DNA from 4 places in the Xanthomonas sp. NCPPB 1826 genome. Region 3 is predicted to be linked to each of the others. Evidence: predicted binding sites of a transcription regulator. Region 3 holds the regulator's gene; each other region holds the start of a gene.
The links. Region 3 encodes FliA, which starts transcription of late flagellar genes. Its sites were predicted from a motif close to TAAAGTTTNNCNNNCNNNGGCCGATAA; they were not measured.

Region 1 (4,487 bases), 1.8 Mb from region 3:
TGGGCAACATGCTGGTCGGCGTGGTTGCCGGTGCGATCGTGCTGGGCGCGGTGATGCTGTTCCAGAAGCTGCGCGGGAAGCCGGCGGCGCACTGACGCCGTGCCGCGGCGGGCCAGGGGAGCCCCTGGCCCGCCGCACGGAAGCTGTTGGTCGTGGTGGGGGCCCGGCGGCAACCGAAGAACTGCGGCGCCTCTGCGTCGTGCGCCGGCAACCCGGTCCGACCGGTCGATGCGGCAGACCGGGTTCGCGGCTAGTCGGCGCTGATCACGCGATTCTTGCCGGCCGCCTTGGCGTCGTACATGGCGCGGTCGGCACGGCGGATCACATCGTCCTGGGCCTCGTCGAGATGGCGCAGTGCCACGCCGCCGCTGAAGCTGACGAATACGCGCACGTCCTCGTGCAGCAACGAGCGCTGGGCGAGGGCGCGCTGCAGGCGGATCACCGCCGCGCTGGCTTCGAAGATGGTGGAGTCCGGCAGCAGCAGCACGAACTCCTCGCCGCCGAAGCGGGCGATGGCATCGGTGGTGCGCAGCACCGACTTGGCCACGTCCACGGTGTGGCGCAGCGCGGCGTCGCCACCGGCGTGGCCGTGGGTCTCGTTGAGGCGGCGGAAGTCATCCAGATCCAGCATCGCCACGCACAACGGTTGCCCGCCGCGCTGGGTGCGTGCGGCCTCGCGCTGGAACAGTTCCTCGAAACCGCGGCGGTTCAGCGCGCCGGTCAGCTGGTCTTCGCGCACCAGCCCGGCCACGTCCTTGAGTTCCTGTTCGAGCGAGGCGATGCGCTGCTCGGCGTCCTCGACCTGGCGGCGTGCGGCCAGCAGCTCGTCGCGCGCGGCCAGCGCCTGCGCCTGCACCCCGGCGGTGTCCTGCAGCACGTCCTGCAACAGCCGGTTGAGGTCGGGAATGCTGCGAGCGTCGCCGATCGCCTGCGAATAGCCGGCAACGCGATCGTGGTACTCGCCGGTGCTGGTGGCCATGCCGTCGAGCCGGTCGACGAATGACACCATCATCTCGCGCATCGCGGTCTTGGAGTCGGCAATACCTTGCTTGAGCAGGCCTTGCTTGTAGATGACCTCGCGCAAGGTGCCGCGTGCCTGTTCGATCGAGCCGACATCCAGCGGCCCGGAGATCAGCTGCCGCACCACCGAGATCTGGCCCTGCAGCCAGCTGCGATCGTCGAGCAGTTCGCCGACGTTTTCCAACAGCAGGTCGAACAGGCCGAGCAGCAGGTTCTGCTGCTCGCTGGCATCTTCGGCACGCAGGCCGATCTGATGACTCAGTTCGCGCAGGCGCTGTTCCAGGGTGATCAGCTCATGGCCGGGGCGCCAGTGGCGCAGTGCCGATGCCAGGGTCTGCGCTTCCTCGGCCAGTTCCGGGCTGCGTTGCAGCAGCGTGGACAGGGCATTGCCCAGCGCGTGCCGCAGCAGGTCGCGCAGTTGCTCGGCTTCGGTGCGTCCTTCGGCCAGCGAGTCGCCGGTATCGATGGTGCGGATGTACTTGTCGATCAGTTGCCGCAAGGCGCGGCCGTAGCCGGGCCAGTCGCCAGCCGCATAGGCCGCGCTCAGGCGCACCCCCATGTCGCCAAGTTCGCCATGCAGGCTGGTGATGCCTTCGGCGAAGGCCAGCAGCAAAGCCTCCGGATGCGCGGCGTGCGAGAACAGCCGCATCAACAGGGCGGTGGCGGCCGCCGGGTCGTGCGCGCCGGACTTGTTCTTGGCCGGCACCAGCTGATGCGCGGCCAGGCCGTGCCCGCCGCGCTCGCTACCGATCACGCTGGGCAGGGCGGCGGCCGGGCGCGCGCTGTCCGCCCCGCCCCAGGGCAACAGGCGGCGCAGTCCGCCACGTGGGCGGCTTGGAAGTTCAGGCTGGTCTGCCATGCGCCGGGATCTCGGAAAGTCGTGGTGCCATCGCTGGTTATCGGCGCGCAGGCGGCGCGCTTAAGCGGTCTGGGCAGTTCTGCGCAGTTCCGGCATGCCCGCCCGATGCCAAGCGGTGGACGATGCGCCACCTGCGCGCATGCCTGAACAAGTCAGGCGGATGATGGCGGGCGCCGCCGTCAACGCCCGCTTTCGGTGCGTTTCAACAACCGCGCACCACGGCAGGGATGTCATCGCACTGCAATGCGCCGCTTATGCCAGTAGGCATGCGCAACCATGCGCAAGGGAATTTAGCTGTCGCAGAAAAGTCAGCACGTATTCACGCATATTTTATTTGCACGGGGTGTAGATTCATCTCAAGGACAACGTGGAGTACGCGCGTTGGCCCCGCTCCTCATTCGTAGCAGGTCGTCTGGCTGAATCGGCAGATGATGGTTGTCGCTTCGCTGTTTTCCGTCTCCACCCACTTTACGACGGACGTTTAGATGGTTGCCATGATGCCGCTTCACGCTACTACCGCACGCTTCGAGCGCAGCACGATGCTCCCCACTCTGAAGAAGAGCGGGCGACCGCGTGATGCACGTGGCCGCTTCATTCGCCATCACGAGCGTCTGCCGGTGTCGCCGGCCGATACCCGCGGGGCCTTGTTCGTGGTGTCGGAGATGGCGGACTTCATCAAGGCGGGCGGTCTGGGCGATGTGGCTGCAGCGCTGCCACGCGCGCTGCGCCATCGCTACGACGTCCGTGTGCTGATCCCCGGCTATCGCGCGGTGCTGGCACGCGCGGGCAAGGTGGAGATCGTCGGCCGGGTGCTGGCGCATGCCGCACTGCCGGCCTGCGATATCGGCCGCATCGTGCAATCGGACGGCCTGCCGATCTACATCCTGCTGTCCAAGGAATTGTTCGAACGTGACGGCTCGCCCTATGTGAGCACCAGCGGCTCGGAATTCGAAGACAACGCGATCCGCTTTGCCACCTTGTCGCATGCCGCCGCGCAGATCGCCGCCGGCCATGCCGGGCTGGGCTGGAAGCCGCGCCTGCTGCACCTCAACGACTGGCCGTGCGCGCTGGCGGCCGCCTATGTGCGCTGGTCCGGCGGCACCACGCCGTGCCTGTTGACCATCCATAACCTGGCCTACCAGGGCCTGGTGCCGTATTCGATGGCCGCTGCGCTGGGCATTCCGGCCGAGCGTGTGGCCGAGCTGGAGTTCTACGGGCAGATGTCGTTCCTGCGCGGCGGCATCGTGCATGCCGACCACGTCAACACGGTCAGCGTCAGCTATGCCCAGCAGATCACCGGCCCGGCGCAGGGCTGCGGCCTGGACCGCCTGCTGGCCGGCCGCGCCGCCAAGGGCGCGCTGACCGGCATCGTCAACGGCATCGACGCCAGCTGGGACCCGCGTACCGACGAATATCTGGACACGCACTTCAGCGTCAATCAGTGGCAGGGCCGTCAGGCCAACGCCGCGCAGGTGCGCAAGGCCTTCGGGCTGCGCGAGAGCACCGGCCCGCTGTTTGCGGTGGTATCGCGGCTGGTGCACCAGAAGGGCCTGGACCTGATCTGCGAGGTCGCCCCGCAGATCGTGGCGGCCGGCGGCCAGATCGCGGTGATCGGCGGTGGCGAGCCGGAGATCGAGCAACAGGTTGCCGAACTGACCCGGCGCTATCCGGGCCAGGTCGGTGCCTTCATCGGTTTCGAGGAAGGCCTCGCGCGGCGCATGTTCGCCGGCGCCGACTTCCTGCTGATGCCGTCGCGCTTCGAGCCGTGCGGCTTGAGCCAGATGTATGCACAGCGCTTTGGCTGCCTGCCGATCGCGCACGCCACCGGTGGTCTGATCGACACCGTGGATGACGGCGTCACCGGGTTTTTGTTCCAGCACGCCAGCGTGGAAGCGTTGCGCCGCTGCCTGGAGCGCGCATTCCGTACCTTCCGCCTGCCCAGCCTGCTGTCGGCGATGCGCCGCGCGGCGATGCTGCGTCCCAGTGGTTGGGATGTGGCGGGCAAGAAATACCTCTCGCTGTACGAACGCACCGCCGCAACCGCTCCCGCGCTTGCGACGGTGTCATGAGCGAACGGCTGGGCGTGCAGGGGCAGGAAACGGAAGCGACGGCGGTGACCATGGATGGGATGTCGGATCTGGTGCAGAGCGTGCAGGCGCTGGCCGATGGCCTGCCTGCCGATGCATTCGCGGTATTGGGCCCGCATTCCCAGGCAGACGGCCGCCGGCTGGTGCGCGTGCTGGCGCCCGGTGCCGAGGCCATGGGCCTGATCGATCCACGCGGCAAGTTGCTGGCGCGCATGCAGGCCGGCACGGTCGATGGCGTGTTCGAGGGCACGCTGGCGGTCGAAGGCCCGTATCGGCTGCGCATCGTCTGGCCGGACGTGGTGCAGGAGATCGAAGACCCCTACGCCTTTGCCGCCACGCTGGACGAATCCACCCTGCTGCAGATCGCTGCCGGCGATGGCCAGGCGTTGCGTCGTGCCCTGGGTGCCCAGCACCTGCACTGCGACGACGTGCCCGGGGTGCGCTTTGCGGTGTGGGCGCCGCATGCGCAGCGCGTGGCGGTGGTGGGTGATTTCAATGGCTGGGACGTGCGCCGGCACCCG
Region 2 (4,487 bases), 1.4 Mb from region 3:
TCGCATGCGCGACATCGGCTATCGCCTGATCGCACGCCATCGCTACCGCTGGTTCGGTCGCACCGAGCATTGCATGCTGCCGAGCCCAGAGCAGCACGAGCGGTTTCTCGACTAGCGCCCACCGCCCACGTAGGAGCGCACCTGGGCGCGATGCGGCGTTATCGATAAAGCTCCGTCGCGCCCGGGTGCGCTCCTACGACTGCGCGCTGATTTCTATGATGGCTTGTTGATACGGGGTGTTGGTCGGCCGCGTGCGTTGGATCTGTGGTGGCGGACAGGCATGCCTGCTCGGTGTAGGAGCGCACCTGGGCGCGATGGGGGCATTACCGGGAAAGCTTCATCGCGCACAAGTGCGCTCCTACGGTGATTCTGCGCTTCAGTGACGGCGGCTTACGCGGCTGCGTTTTTGAAGCTTGCGGGCGCTGCTTTCGGGTTGCCGCCGTGCGCGGGCTGCAGGCGGAAGATCGACACCGCATCGGCCAGTTCCACGGCCTGTTCTTCCAGGCTGCGTGCGGCGGCGGTGGCTTCTTCCACCAGCGCGGCGTTGCGTTGGGTGACTTCGTCCAGTTGCGCGACGGTGCGGTTGACCTGTTCGATGCCGCTGGATTGCTCGGCGCTGGCGGCGGTGATCTCGCTCATGATGTCGGTGACGTGTTTGACCGAGCCGACGATCTCGCGCATGGTCGCGCCGGCGCGGTGCACCAGGCCCGAGCCCAGTTCGACCTTGTCGGTGGAATCGGCGATCAGCGTCTTGATCTCCTTGGCCGCATCGGCCGAGCGCCGCGCCAGCGCGCGCACTTCCGAGGCGACCACCGCAAAGCCGCGGCCCTGTTCGCCGGCGCGTGCGGCTTCCACCGCGGCGTTGAGCGCCAGGATATTGGTCTGGAAGGCGATGCCGTCGATGACGCCGATGATCTCGCCGATCTTGCGCGAGGCAGTGCTGATCTGGCCCATGGTGGACACCACATCGTCCATCACCTGGCCGCCGTTCTGCGCGACTTCGCCGGTGCCCACCACCAGCCGATTGGCCTGCAGCGCGCTGTCGGCGTTCTGCTTCACGGTGGAGGTGAGCTCTTCCATGGAGCTGGCGGTTTCTTCCAGATTGGCGGCCTGTTGCTCGGTGCGCTCGGACAGGTCGGTGTTGCCGGCGGCGATTTCCACCGCCGCGCGGCGGATCGTGTCCGATGCGATCTGGATGCCGCCGATGATCTCGGTCAGCCGGGTCACGGTCTGGTTGGTGTCGTCGCGCAGGCGCGCAAAGATGCCATGCGCATCGCCATCCACGCGCTGGGTGAGGTCGCCTTCGGCCAATGCGCCGATCACGCGCGCCAACGCGGCCAGGTGGGTTTCCACCGAGTCGTAGATGCGGTTGATGCCCTGCGCCAGCGACAGCAGCACGCCGTCCATGCCATCGATCTGCATGCGGCGGCTGAAATCGCCGGCCGCGGCGGCATCGATGATCTGGATCAGCGCCTGCTCGGCGTTGACCTGCGCGGTGACGTCCATCCACTGCGCGATGGTGCCCAGCTTGGTGCCGTCGGCGGCGATGATCGGGCTGTAGACGAAGTCGATCTGGCGGCCGAAGAACGGCGCGCGCACCGCCTTGGAGGCGGTCAGCGCACGCATGCGGTCGATCGCGGCCTGGCTGTCGGGATAGATGTCGCCGATGCTGCCGCCGACGAAGCCTTCGGCATGGAAGCTGGGACGGAAGCTCTGCACATCCGGCTCGATCAGCTTGAGCATCGCCAGCAGTTTGCGGTTGGCGAACAGTACCTGGCCGTCGTCGTCGGCGATGCGGATCATGGTGTCCAGATCGTCCAGCGCCTTGATCACGAACTGGCCGTGGCGCAGGCCCTGTTCCATCACATCGATGCGGATGGCCAGCTTGTCCTGGGTCGCCTGCAGGGCGTGCAGCAACGGCGCGAGTTCGCCGGAGGCGTTGCGCAGATCCAGACGCTGGAAGCGCCCGTCACCGATGGCCGTCACCGTGCCGATCGCCTGTTGCAGTTGCGCCAGACCGCGACGGCGCGCCCACCACCACAGCCCGGCACTTGCCGCGCCCAGCACCAGCAGCGCCGGTAGCAAGCGGCCCAGCCCAGCCCAGATGCTGCCGGGCAGCAGCGTGGCGGCGTAGAGCGTCAGCGAGGCCAGCAGACCGATCTGTGCAGCGGCAGGCAGCCATGCGGCCGTGCTGGCACGCGCAAGGTTCCGGCCGGAAGGCGGGCGGGAGACGGCGGTGGCATCGGATGAGGGCGACATAGGCTGAGTCCAACTGAGTGATTCGGAGTGGGGAGCGGCGTCCTGCGCTGCATGGGCTGCTATGGGGTATCGGCGGCCGAGCCCGAATCATGACGGCGTGAAATCACCGTTCGTCGGAATCTGCCGACCAGACCCCCGAAAACACCGATGTAGTTGATTTGGAAGCGGTTTCAGTGCGGCCCGATGCACTATGGAACCGCGATTTGCAGCCGAACACCGGCCTTGCAATTGTAAATTCCGCGTGAAATATCAGCGGGTGCCGTAAACACTCCGTAGGCCTCGACGCCACCCAATCCGATCGCATGCACGCAATCAAGACTGACCAGTGGCGTCATCAGTGCGACGCCACGAACACGCATCGAAGAGCCGGGAATCGGGAATCGAGCGAGGCATCAACCCAGCCGAGCCCTGAAAGACGACAGAAAAGCGCCTTTCCCATTCCCGAATCCCGATTCCCGATTCACCAAAAAAAAACCGGCCATCTCACGATGACCGGTCTATCGATGCTAACTAGCTGACGCTACACCGGCTTACTTCGCCGGCTTGGCGCCCGCGTCGTCGGGCAGCGCCCAGGCGATCACGCTGTCGCCCGACTTGGTTTCCATGCGGTCGTGTCCACCCACGGCGGCCACGATGTACTGCTTGCCGTCGATGGTGTAGCTCAGCGGAGCGGCCTGCGGGCCGGCCGGCACGCGGGTCTCCCAGACCTGCTTGCCGGTGCGGGTGTCGAAGCCGCGCATGAAGTCGTCCAGGGTCGCGCCGATGAAGGTCACGCCGCCGGCGGTGGCCAGCGAGCCGCTGTTGTTGGGCGTGCCGATCTCGAACTTGGTCTTGGACGGGATGCCCATCGGGCCCTGGTCGTAACCGGTGCCCAGCGGACGCCGCCAGATCACCTGCTGGGTGCGCAGGTCCACGCCGGAGATGTAGCCCCACGGCGGTGCCACGCACGGCGTGTTGAGCGGCGACATCCACGGCTCCTTGCGGGCGCCGTAGGCCAGGCCCTTCTGCGCCATGTAGCCCGGCGTCTTGCTCTTGCCGTCGAACACCGAGACCACGCCCAGTTCATTCATCTTTTCGCGGGTGTAGACCTGCAGGGTGTAGGGCAGGCGATTGCTGTTCATCACCATGATGCCGCGCTGCAGATCGACCGAGACGCCGCCCCAGTTGATGCCGCCGTGATTGCCGGTAAAGGCCAGCGAGCCCTGCAGGGTCGGCGGGGTGAACATGCCTTCGTAGCGCAGCTGCTTGAACTGGATGCGGCAGGCCAGCTGGTCGAACGGGGTCATGCCCCAGGCGTCGGATTCGACGATGGTTTCGTACTCGCGGCTCGGTGCGCCCACGGTATTGGGCATGCCCGGCGAGATCGGCTGCGTGGCCGCGGTCCAGTCGCCGTGATCGGTGCCCTGCGGCACGGCGATCTGCTTGACCGGCATGAGCGGGGCACCGGTGGCGCGGTCCAGCACGAACACCTGGCCGGACTTGGTGGCCTGGATCACCGCAGGACGGGTAGCGCCGCCGGCGACCGGCCAGTCGACCAGATTCGGCTGCGGGCCGATGTCGTAATCCCACAAGTCGTGGTTGACGGTGCGGAAGTGCCAACGCTCCTTGCCGGTGGCCGCATCCACGGCAACCAGCGAGGCGGTGTATTCCTCATCCTGCGGGGTACGGCCCTTGCCGAAGAAATCGCCCGAGGCATTACCGGTCGGCAGATAGACCAGGCCCAGCTCGTCATCGGCGGCCATCAGCGACCACACGTTCGGGGTGGAACGGGTATAGGTCTGCCCGGCCGGCGGCTCGGCGGTGATCGCCGGGTTGCCCAGGTCCCAGGCCCAACGCAGCTGGCCGGTGAGCGCATCGAAGCCGCGCACCACGCCCGACGGCGCATCGCCTTCCTGGCCGTCACGCACCTGGCCGGTGGGCTGGATCACCACGCCGCGCATCACCACCGGCGGCGAGGTCGGGCCGACGAAGCCCGGCTTGGTGTTGCCGGTGCCGGCGTTGAGATCGACAAAGCCGTTGTTGCCGAAGCTGGTGCACAGCTTGCCGGTCTGCGCGTCCAGCGCGCCGAGGCGGCCATCGACCATCGGCCAGAAGATCCGCGTCGGGCACTCGGCGGTGCCTTGCGGGGCCTGATAGTACGACACGCCGCGGCAGGTGGTGGCGGCAACGCCGGCCATCGCCTTGGGGTTGGTCTGCGGGTCGAAGCGCCAGCGCTCCTTGCCGTTGGC
Region 3 (4,487 bases):
CCCGAGCCCATCGCATCCAGCATGGCCTGCAGATAATCCAGCGACTGCTGCGCGGCATCGAAGTGATGCGCCTGCAACACCGCCTGGCCGGAGCGTGCCATGCCCAGGGTTTCCTCGGCGGCGTGGCAGAGCTCGACCATCGGCTTGATCGCCAGGAAGCCGGCGCCGCCCTTGAGCGTGTGGAAGCCGCGGAACACCGCGTTGAGCTGGTCGGCTTCGTCCGGTGCCTGTTCCAGCGACACCAGCTGTTCGCCGAGGCGATCCAGGATTTCCTGGGCCTCGACAATGAAATCGGCAGCAATATCGTCTGGAACAGCACTCATGGTTACAGCCCCAATCCGGACAGCAGGTCGTCGGCGTCGTCCTGCGACACCGCGTGACGGTCCAGGCCCTTGACTGCAGGACCGGCAAGACCGCCGTCGTCTTTCTTCGGCTCGGGATTCTTCGGCGGCAGGCCGAGCGCACCGAAGCCCTCGTGCACGCGCCGCACGATGCCGGCCACGCGACGGATGATCTGGCCGCTCAGGTCCTGGTAGCTCTGCGCCAGCGACAGCTCGGTCAGGTTATGGCGCATCTTGTCCATCAGCGCGCCCTGGTCCTGGTTCAGGCCACCGTCGCGCAGCTGGTTGGCCAGCTCGCGGCATTCCTCGACCAGGTCCAGCGTGCGATGGCTGGCCTTCTCGGTCATTTCCACCACGTGGTCCAGGCGCGAGCAGGCATCGTCCAGTTCGCCGGCTTCCTCGGGCACGGTGGGCAGCTCGCCCAGCGCCTGCCCGAGTTCGCGCGCGAGCCGGCTCAGGCTCTGCATCATCGGGCGCGTGCGCAGCGCGGCGAGGTGGTCCACCTCGCGCCGCCAGGCGACCTGGTCACCGCTTTCCAGTGCATCGAGCGCGTGCTGCAGGCGCTCGATCAGGGCGGCACGTTCGGCATCGGCTTCCACGGTGGCGTTCATCAGGCGGTCGCCGCCAGACGTTCGAACACCTTGCCCAGCTTCTCTTCCAGCGTCTGTGCGGTGAACGGCTTGATGATGTAGCCGTTCACGCCGCACTGGGCCGCTTCGATGATCTGCTCGCGCTTGGCTTCGGCGGTCACCATCATCACCGGCAGGTGCTTGAGCTTGGCGTCGGCGCGGATGTTGCGCAGCAGGTCGATGCCGGTCATGCCGGGCATGTTCCAGTCGGTGACCACGAAATCGAACGGGCCGGCCCGCAACGCCGCCAATGCGCTGTTGCCGTCTTCGGCCTCTGCGGTATTGGTGAAGCCCAGATCGCCCAACAGATTCTTGACGATACGTCGCATCGTCGAGAAGTCGTCCACGATCAAAATCCGCATGTTCTTGTTCACATCAAGCTCCTAACACTAAAAATACGCGAAAAAATCATTCGTCAATTTCGACACCGGCATCGGCCAGTTCGAAGACCTTGAGGCGGCCGCGCAGACGCACCACCGCCTGGCCATGGATCTGGCAGACGCGCGATTCGCTGACACCGAGCACGGCGCCGATTTCTTTCAGGTTCAATTCCTGTTCGTAGTACAGCGACAGCACCAGCTGCTCGCGCTCGGGCAACTGGCCGATGGCCTTGCCCAGCTCGCGGCCGAATTCGCCACGCTCCATCATCTGCTGCGGATTGGGGCCGCCCTTGGCGGTGGTGTCCAGCTCGCCGTGATCCTCGATCCGCGACTCCAGGCTCAGCACCTGGCCGCGGGCGGCATCTTCCATCAGACGCAGGTAGTCGGGCAGCGGCATCTCCATCGCGGCGGCCACTTCGGTGGCGGCGGCGGCGCGGCCGGTGTGCTGTTCGATCTTGCGCACGGCGGCGGCAGCGTCGCGTGCGCGGCGGTGCACCGAGCGCGGTACCCAGTCGCCACGCCGGATCTCGTCGATCATCGAGCCGCGGATGCGGATCGAGGCATAGGTCTCGAACGAGGCGCCCTGTTCGGAGTCGTAACTGCGCGAGGCTTCGATCAGGCCGATCATGCCGGCCTGGATCAGATCGTCCACTTCCACGCTCGCCGGCAGGCGCGCGGCCAGATGGTGGGCGATGCGGCGCACCAGGTCGGCGTGCTGGGTGACGATATCGTTGGCGTTGTTGCGCTGCACGGCGCGGTACTGCGCGCTGGCCGTGGTTGCGGTAGCGGTGCTCATGCGGCCACTCCCCGTTGGATGATGCGTTCGACGAAGAACTCGACATTGCCGCGCGGCACGGTGGGGGCCTGCCAGCGCGAGGTACGGCGAGCGATTTCTGCAATGGCCTGCGCCGACGGACTGGCGGGGTAGGCCTTGATGACCGGCTGCTGGCGCTGCACCGACAGGCGCAACCAGTCGTCCTGCGGCACGTGGCCGAGGTAGTTCAGCGACACGTCGCCGAGGAATTTTTCGCAGACCCGCGACAGCTTGTCGTACAGCAGGCGGCCCTCGTTGGGGTCGCGCACCATGTTGGCGATGATCTGCAGGCGGTCCACGCCGCGTTCGCGCGAGAGCACCTTGATCAGCGCATAGGCGTCGGTGATCGAGGCCGGCTCGTCGCAGACCACCACCACGGTGTCCTGGGCGGCCTGGCAGAAGGTCAGCACGCTGTCGGTGATGCCGGCGGCGGTATCGATGACCATCACGTCCAGGTCGCGTTCCAGCTCGGAGAACACGTTGACCAGGCCGATGTGCTGGGCCGGGGCCAGTTCTGCCATGTGGCGGCGACCGGAGGCGGCCGGGACCACCAGCACACCGCCGGGGCCTTCGATGATCACTTCATCCAGCGTGCAGCGGCCGGCGATCAGGTCGGCCAGGGTGTACTTGGGCGACAGGCCCAGCACCACGTCCAGGTTGGCCAGGCCCAGGTCGGCGTCCAGCAGCAGGGTGCGCTTGCCCATGTCGGCCAGCGCCACGGCCAGGTTGGCGGAGATGTTGGTTTTACCCACGCCGCCCTTGCCACCGGTCACGGCAATGGTGCGCACCGGGCCCAGGGGCTCGGGACGGGTCGCCGACAGGGGGAAGGCGTTGGTCAGCTTGGCGTATTCACGCGACTGCATGGTTGTGCTCCGGAGTACAGGGCTTATCGGCAGCGCGCCGCAAATCTTCAAGGCGAAGAACGAGACTGGCGGCATTGGCGCGGTGCAGGTCGTCGGGGACCCGCTGTCCGTCAGTCACCCAGGTGATGGGCATTTGGTGATCGACGACGACCGACAGCGCACTACCGAAGCGGCCGGTCTCGTCAAGTTTGGTCAGCACCACGCCCTGGGGCTTGGCGTGGGCAAAGCGGCGCACGACCTCGTCGAGGTCGGAAAAGTGCGCGTTGGCAGGCAGCACCAGCAGCGAGGTGACCTGATGCGCGGCGCGCAGCCAGTTCAGCTGGGCGGCCAGGGCGCGGTCGCGCTGGCCCATGCCGGCGGTGTCGATCAGCACCAGCTTGTAGTCGCGCAGGCGCTCGAGCAGTTCCAGCAGGCTCTCGGCGCTGTCGGCCTCGTGCACGGCGATGCCGAGCTGACGGCCGTAGCTGTGCAGCTGCTCGCGGCCGCCGACGCGCTGGGTGTCGGTGGTGACCAGGGCCACATCGCGCGGGGCGTGCTGGGCGGCGAAGCGCTGGGCGAGCTTGGCGATGGTGGTGGTCTTGCCGGCGCCGGTCGGGCCGACCAGGGCGATCACGCCGCCGCGTTCCAGCGGGTCGACCGGGGCCACCGGCAGGCGCTTGGACAGCAGGCCCAGCATCAGCCCGCGGCCGCGGTGCAATTCGGTATCGGCCGGAATCTGCAGTGCCACGTCGCGGATCAGGCCGGCGTCGAAGCCGTAGTCGTCCATCAGCTCCAGAGCCTGCGCGCGCACCGGCGAGCCACGCAGGCGCTCGTCGGTGAGGCGGTTCATTTCGCGCTCGATCATCTGCCGCATCAGCGCCAGCTCGCCACGCAACTGCTTGAGTTCTTCATCGTTCTGCGGCGCCGGGGCGGCGGCGACCGGCACCGCGGCCAGCGCCGGCGGGGCGACCACCAGCGGCGGCAACGCGGCCGGCGGCAGGATCTGCGGCAGCGCGTCCAGGTCGAAGTCGGCGTCGTCGTCCAGCGCGTCTTCGTCCTGGTCGTAGCCGGCCTGCACGGGGGCAGCAGCGGCGGCCATGATCGGGGTCGGGGCCTGCACCGGGGCAGCCTGCACGGCGGCGCGCTGCACCGGCGCGGTGGTCAGGAAATCGGCGAACAGCTGTTCCGGCACGGCCGACAGCGCGTGTTCCTGGCGCGGCGCGGCGGTCACCGCGACGGCATGGGCCAGGGCCTGGGCGGCAGGCGAGGGGACGGCAGCGCTACGCACCGGTGCGGGGACCTGCGGCTGGCGCGGCACATTGACCGGCTGGCGCAGCGCCATCGCGGCGATCATGTCTTCGGCGGCACTGGCAACGCGCTGGCGCTGGCTCGTACCGGCATCGGCGGCCTGCTTCAGCGGTGCGTGGACCGGTGCGGCGGCGGCTTGCGGGGCCGGTGCCTGCGGGGCAGCTGCCGACGGG
Region 4 (4,487 bases), 1.5 Mb from region 3:
TAGATGCCGAAATCGCGCGATGGCACGAACGGGCTCATGCCGTCCATGTTGATCACCGCCACCGTGGTGTCCAGCGGATACAGCGGCTTGGAAGCGTAGAACTCCGAGCCCAGCAAGCCCTTCTCCTCGGCGGTGACCGCCAGGAACACCACCGAGCGCTGCGGCTTGGGGCCGGCGGCAAAGCCGCGCGCCAGCTCCAGCAGGGCAGCGGTGCCGCTGGCGTTGTCCAGCGCGCCGTTGAAGATGGTGTCGCCGCGTGCGTCCGGCTTGCCGACGCCGATGTGGTCCCAATGCGCGCTGTAGATCAGCGTTTCATCCGGATGCGTGCTGCCTTGCAGGCGTGCGACCACGTTGTGCGAGGTGATCACGTCGGATTTGACCTGGTAGCTGGCGCTCAGCCCCTGGCCCTTGAGTTCCACCGGCTTGAAGCCACGCGTCTGCGCCTGCTTCTTCAAGGCGTCGAAATCCAGCCCGGCCTGCTTGAACAAGTCGGCGGCCAGATCGCGCTGGATCCAGCCTTCCAGGGTGGGATGCGCGGCACGCGGGTTGTCGCGCACCACGTCGAACATGGTGTTGGTGTTGGAGCTGGCCACGGTGTCCCAGCCGTAGGAGGCGGGCGCGGTTTCGTGCACCACCAGCACGCCGAGCGCGCCCTGGCGGGCGCCTTCTTCGTACTTGTAGGTCCAGCGGCCGTAGTAGGTCATGCCGGCGCCGTCAAAGGCGCCCTTGCCGGTTTCGAAATCCGGGTCGTTGATCAGCACCACCGCGATCTTGCCCTTCAGGTCCACGCCCTTGAAGTCGTCCCAGTCACGCTCCGGCGCCTTGACGCCGTAGCCGACGAACACCAGCGGCGCGTTGGCGATGTCGACCTTGGACGATCCGTCCAGCGCGGCGCGGATGGCGATCTGCTTGCCCTGGGTCAGCGCTTGCGGCTTGCCGGCGTGCTGCAGGGCGATGGTCGGCGTGCCGACGATATCGGCGCGGCGCAGCGGCACTGCCTGGGTCCAGCCGCGCTTGCCGTCGGTCAGGTCGCCGCCCGGCTGCAGGCCGGCGTCGGCGAACTGCTTGCTCAGGTAGGCAATGGTCTTTTCCTCGCCGGCAGTGGCCGGGCCGCGGCCCTCATAGGCATCGGAGGACAGCTCCTTGACGTCGCGCGAGATGCGCGCGCCATCGAAGCTCGGCGTCGCCGCCATCAGTGCGGTCGAGACCGCCATCGCCAGCATTCCCATTGCAACGCGTTTGGTAACAACTCGCTTCACTGCAGCACCCAGGTAGTATCCGAACAGCCCTGGAGTGTAGCCACTGCGGCGTTCGATCGGGTGTGCACGGCGTCGAGCGATGCATGCCGTCGCGCTGGCACGACGTGCCTCGGCAGCGACGCAGCATTGATCGATATGGCCAGCTAGCGATGCGGCGCGTCGCAGCACATGGCGCTACCACCTGGCACGCCATCCACCTTGCGCCTCATGGCGCTGGATGCCGTCCAACTGCTACATGCTGCTGCAACCTAAACCGCAGCGCCGCCGCCGAACGCCACTGCCGCTCAGAACAGATCGACGCTGCCGACCTGCTGGGTGACCTGCTGCATCTTTCCGCTCGCCACCAGTTCGGCGTAGACCTCGGTGCGATTGCGGCCGTGCTGCTTTGCCCAGTACAGCGCCTTGTCGGCCTCGTCGAGCAGCTGGCTTATCAACTGGCCGTCGGTGAGCTCGACGATGCCGGTACTGAGCGTGACCTTGCCGACCTGCGGAAACACCTGCTCGGCCACCGCCATACGGAAACGCTCGAACAGACTCACCGCGATGTCGCGGTCCACACCGCGCAACACGATCACGAACTCCTCGCCGCCGAAGCGGAACAGCAGATCGTCCTGGCGGAAGCAGCGCTGCATCAACTGCGCAACCAGCAACAGCACCTCGTCGCCATACAGGTGCCCGAAGCTGTCGTTGACGCGCTTGAAGTGATCGATGTCCACGATCCCCAGCCACACGCCTTCGCTGGCCGCCGCATCCGCACCACCGGCGAACAGGCGCAGGATCACATCGTCAAAGGTCTTGCGGTTGCGCAGGCCGGTCAACGCATCGCGCTGGGCATCGTCGAGCAGGCTACGGTAATTCTGGAAGAAGCGCGCAAAGCCCTGCAGCATCACCTGCTCGGCGGCGCCGGGCGCGCGCGAGCCGCCCACACGCAGGCAGGTGCGGATGCCGCGTGCCTCCATCATCGGGTACACCAGCAGCGCGCGGCCGTCCTGCTGCAACTGCACCACATCGCCCGGCCCATGCAGGTCGGCCAGTTGCGCGCGCATCTGCGCGTCGTGGATGTCGGCCACCGTCAGCGACAGCCGGCCATCCTCGCGCAGCCGCGTTTCGGCCATGGTGCGGCCGTCCGGCGCGATGCGCAGCAACGACAGTTCCTCGGACGCGCAGACCTCGCGCATGGTGCGCAACAGGCTGAGGTCGAGCAGGTCGGCATCGCGGATGGCGGTCAGGTCCACCATGCGTTCCAGCAACGGTGCCGTGGTCATTGCCGCACCATCCCGCGGGCAGACGCAGGCCCGCAGCGCCGGTCACGGCACGCGGGCACACCTCTCGGGCTGGAACGCACTGGCATCACGACGGGTTACCGGCAATCTCGATGCCGGTTCATCGGCGCTGCACGCGCGAACTTGAGTCCGCCCGCCGGCCGGCGCAGCGCACGGCCAGCCGGCGTACACGGATGTGCAGGCGCGCGACCGGCCGGTGCACCAGCGCGCTTACGGCAGTGCGGACTCCAGCGCATCGTCGCCCAGCGCGTGCGCCTGCATCAGGCGCCGGCTGCCGGCATTCAGGCCTTTGACCTGGACGTCCAGCCCATGATGACGCAGCCGCTGCACCACCTTGTCCAGCGCCGCCACCGCGGTGATGTCCCAGAAATGCGCGCGGCCGACGTCGATCACCACTGCGCGGCCGGGCACCTGGCGCGCGTCGAAGGCGTCGATGAACACGTCGGCCGAGGCGAAGAACACCTGCCCGCGCACGTGGTAGGTACGCACGCCGTCGTCGCCGTCGCTGTGCGTGATCTGCAGCAGCCCGGCCACCTTGAAGGTGAAGAACACCCCGCTCAATACCACGCCCACCGCCACCCCGGCGGCCAGGTTGCGGGTGACCAGGGTCACCGCCACGGTGGCCAGCATCACCATGCTGGAGGTGCGCGGATGGGTGACCACGGTGCGCAGCGAACGCCAGTCAAAGGTCTCGGCCGAGACCATCACCATGATCGCCACCAGCGCGATCACCGGCACCTGCGAGACCCACGGCTTGAGCAGCACCATCAGGATCAGCAGGAACACCCCGGCGAACAGGGTGGAGAGACGGCCCCGCCCGCCGTATTTCACGTTGCCCACGGTCTGCCCGATCATGCCGCAGCCGGCGATGCCGCCGAACAGGCTGGCCGCGGTATTGGCCAGACCCAGCCCGGTGCACTCGCGGTTCTTGTTGCTCGGGGTGTCGGTAAGTTCGTCGACCACGCGTGCGGTCATCAGCGATTCGAGCAGCCCCACCATCGCGATGGCCAGCGCCGGCAGGGCGATGATGCGCAAGGTCTCCAGCGTCAGCGGCACCGCCGGCCATTGCAGGACCGGCAGTGCGTTGGGCAGCTTGCCCAGATCGGCCACCGTCTCCAGCGGCAGGTGCAACGCCGAGCCCAGCACCGTCAGCACCAGGATGCACAGCAGCGGCGAAGGGATTGCCGACACGCCCGGCAACGGCAGCCGCGGCAGGCCGTAGATGATGAGCAGGCCCAACGCCAACATGCCCCAGGTGGCCAGGTTGGCGTGCTGCAGATGCGGCAGCTGCGCGGCGAAGATCAGCACCGCCAGCGCATTGACGAAGCCGGTACGCACCGAACTGCTGACAAAGCGCATCAGCACGCCCAGCCGCAACAGACCGAACAGGATCTGCACCGCACCGGCCAGCAGCCCGGCCGCCAGCAGATAAGGCAAGCCGTGCGCGGCCACCAGCGGTGCGGCCACCAGGGCCACCGACCCGGCCGCAGCGGAAATCATCGCCGGGCGGCCGCCGAAGAACGCGATGACAATCCCGATCACGAACGACGCGAACAGCCCCACTTGCGGGTCGACGCCGGCCACGAACGCAAAGGCGATCACTTCGGGAATCAGCGCAAAGGTAGCGACCGCACCGGCCATCAGTTCGCGCGCAGGCGAGGCGCGCCATTGCGCCAGTTCGGCACGCAGAAAGGACATTGGAAGACACTCCGGGGACAGAAAGGACAGCCTGCGGACAGGCGACAGCGGCGATAGTGTGCGCGAAAGCGACCCGGCCCGCAGCCAGCGTGTGACCGGTGCGGCAATGCGCCTTTCTGTGGTCCGGATCACGCCAAACGATGCAGCCGCGGACCAAGATGCCCCCCTCACCGGGTTCGGGTGTCGAGCCGGGTTCGCTAGGGAGATCACCATGTCCATTTTCAGGACCGCCAGTACGCTCGCACTG

Region 1: the regulator FliA is predicted to act here: its motif matches at 1,917-1,943, upstream of AC1PLA_RS02255 (GGDEF domain-containing protein).
Region 2: the regulator FliA is predicted to act here: its motif matches at 2,326-2,352, upstream of AC1PLA_RS15955 (methyl-accepting chemotaxis protein).
Region 4: the regulator FliA is predicted to act here: its motif matches at 2,643-2,669, upstream of AC1PLA_RS03585 (GGDEF domain-containing protein).

What each region holds. Positions count from the first base shown of each region.
Region 1 covers NZ_CM161521.1:519,595-524,081, forward strand. The annotation lists gene AC1PLA_RS02250 (DUF808 domain-containing protein) at 1-95, shown strand, start outside; gene AC1PLA_RS02255 (GGDEF domain-containing protein) at 251-1,879, opposite strand; gene glgA (glycogen synthase GlgA) at 2,365-3,948, shown strand; gene AC1PLA_RS02265 (1,4-alpha-glucan branching enzyme) at 3,945-4,487, shown strand, end outside.
Region 2 covers NZ_CM161521.1:3,780,950-3,785,436, reverse strand. The annotation lists gene AC1PLA_RS15960 (thiol-disulfide oxidoreductase DCC family protein) at 1-115, shown strand, start outside; gene AC1PLA_RS15955 (methyl-accepting chemotaxis protein) at 391-2,259, opposite strand; gene AC1PLA_RS15950 (glucose/quinate/shikimate family membrane-bound PQQ-dependent dehydrogenase) at 2,790-4,487, opposite strand, start outside.
Region 3 covers NZ_CM161521.1:2,363,771-2,368,257, forward strand. The annotation lists gene AC1PLA_RS10165 (chemotaxis protein CheA) at 1-323, opposite strand, end outside; gene AC1PLA_RS10170 (protein phosphatase CheZ) at 326-952, opposite strand; gene cheY (chemotaxis response regulator CheY) at 952-1,344, opposite strand; gene AC1PLA_RS10180 (RNA polymerase sigma factor FliA) at 1,379-2,146, opposite strand; gene AC1PLA_RS10185 (MinD/ParA family protein) at 2,143-3,027, opposite strand; gene flhF (flagellar biosynthesis GTPase FlhF) at 3,014-4,487, opposite strand, start outside.
Region 4 covers NZ_CM161521.1:830,024-834,510, reverse strand. The annotation lists gene AC1PLA_RS03590 (M28 family metallopeptidase) at 1-1,223, opposite strand, end outside; gene AC1PLA_RS03585 (GGDEF domain-containing protein) at 1,544-2,524, opposite strand; gene AC1PLA_RS03580 (SulP family inorganic anion transporter) at 2,753-4,240, opposite strand; gene AC1PLA_RS03575 (cellulase family glycosylhydrolase) at 4,452-4,487, shown strand, end outside.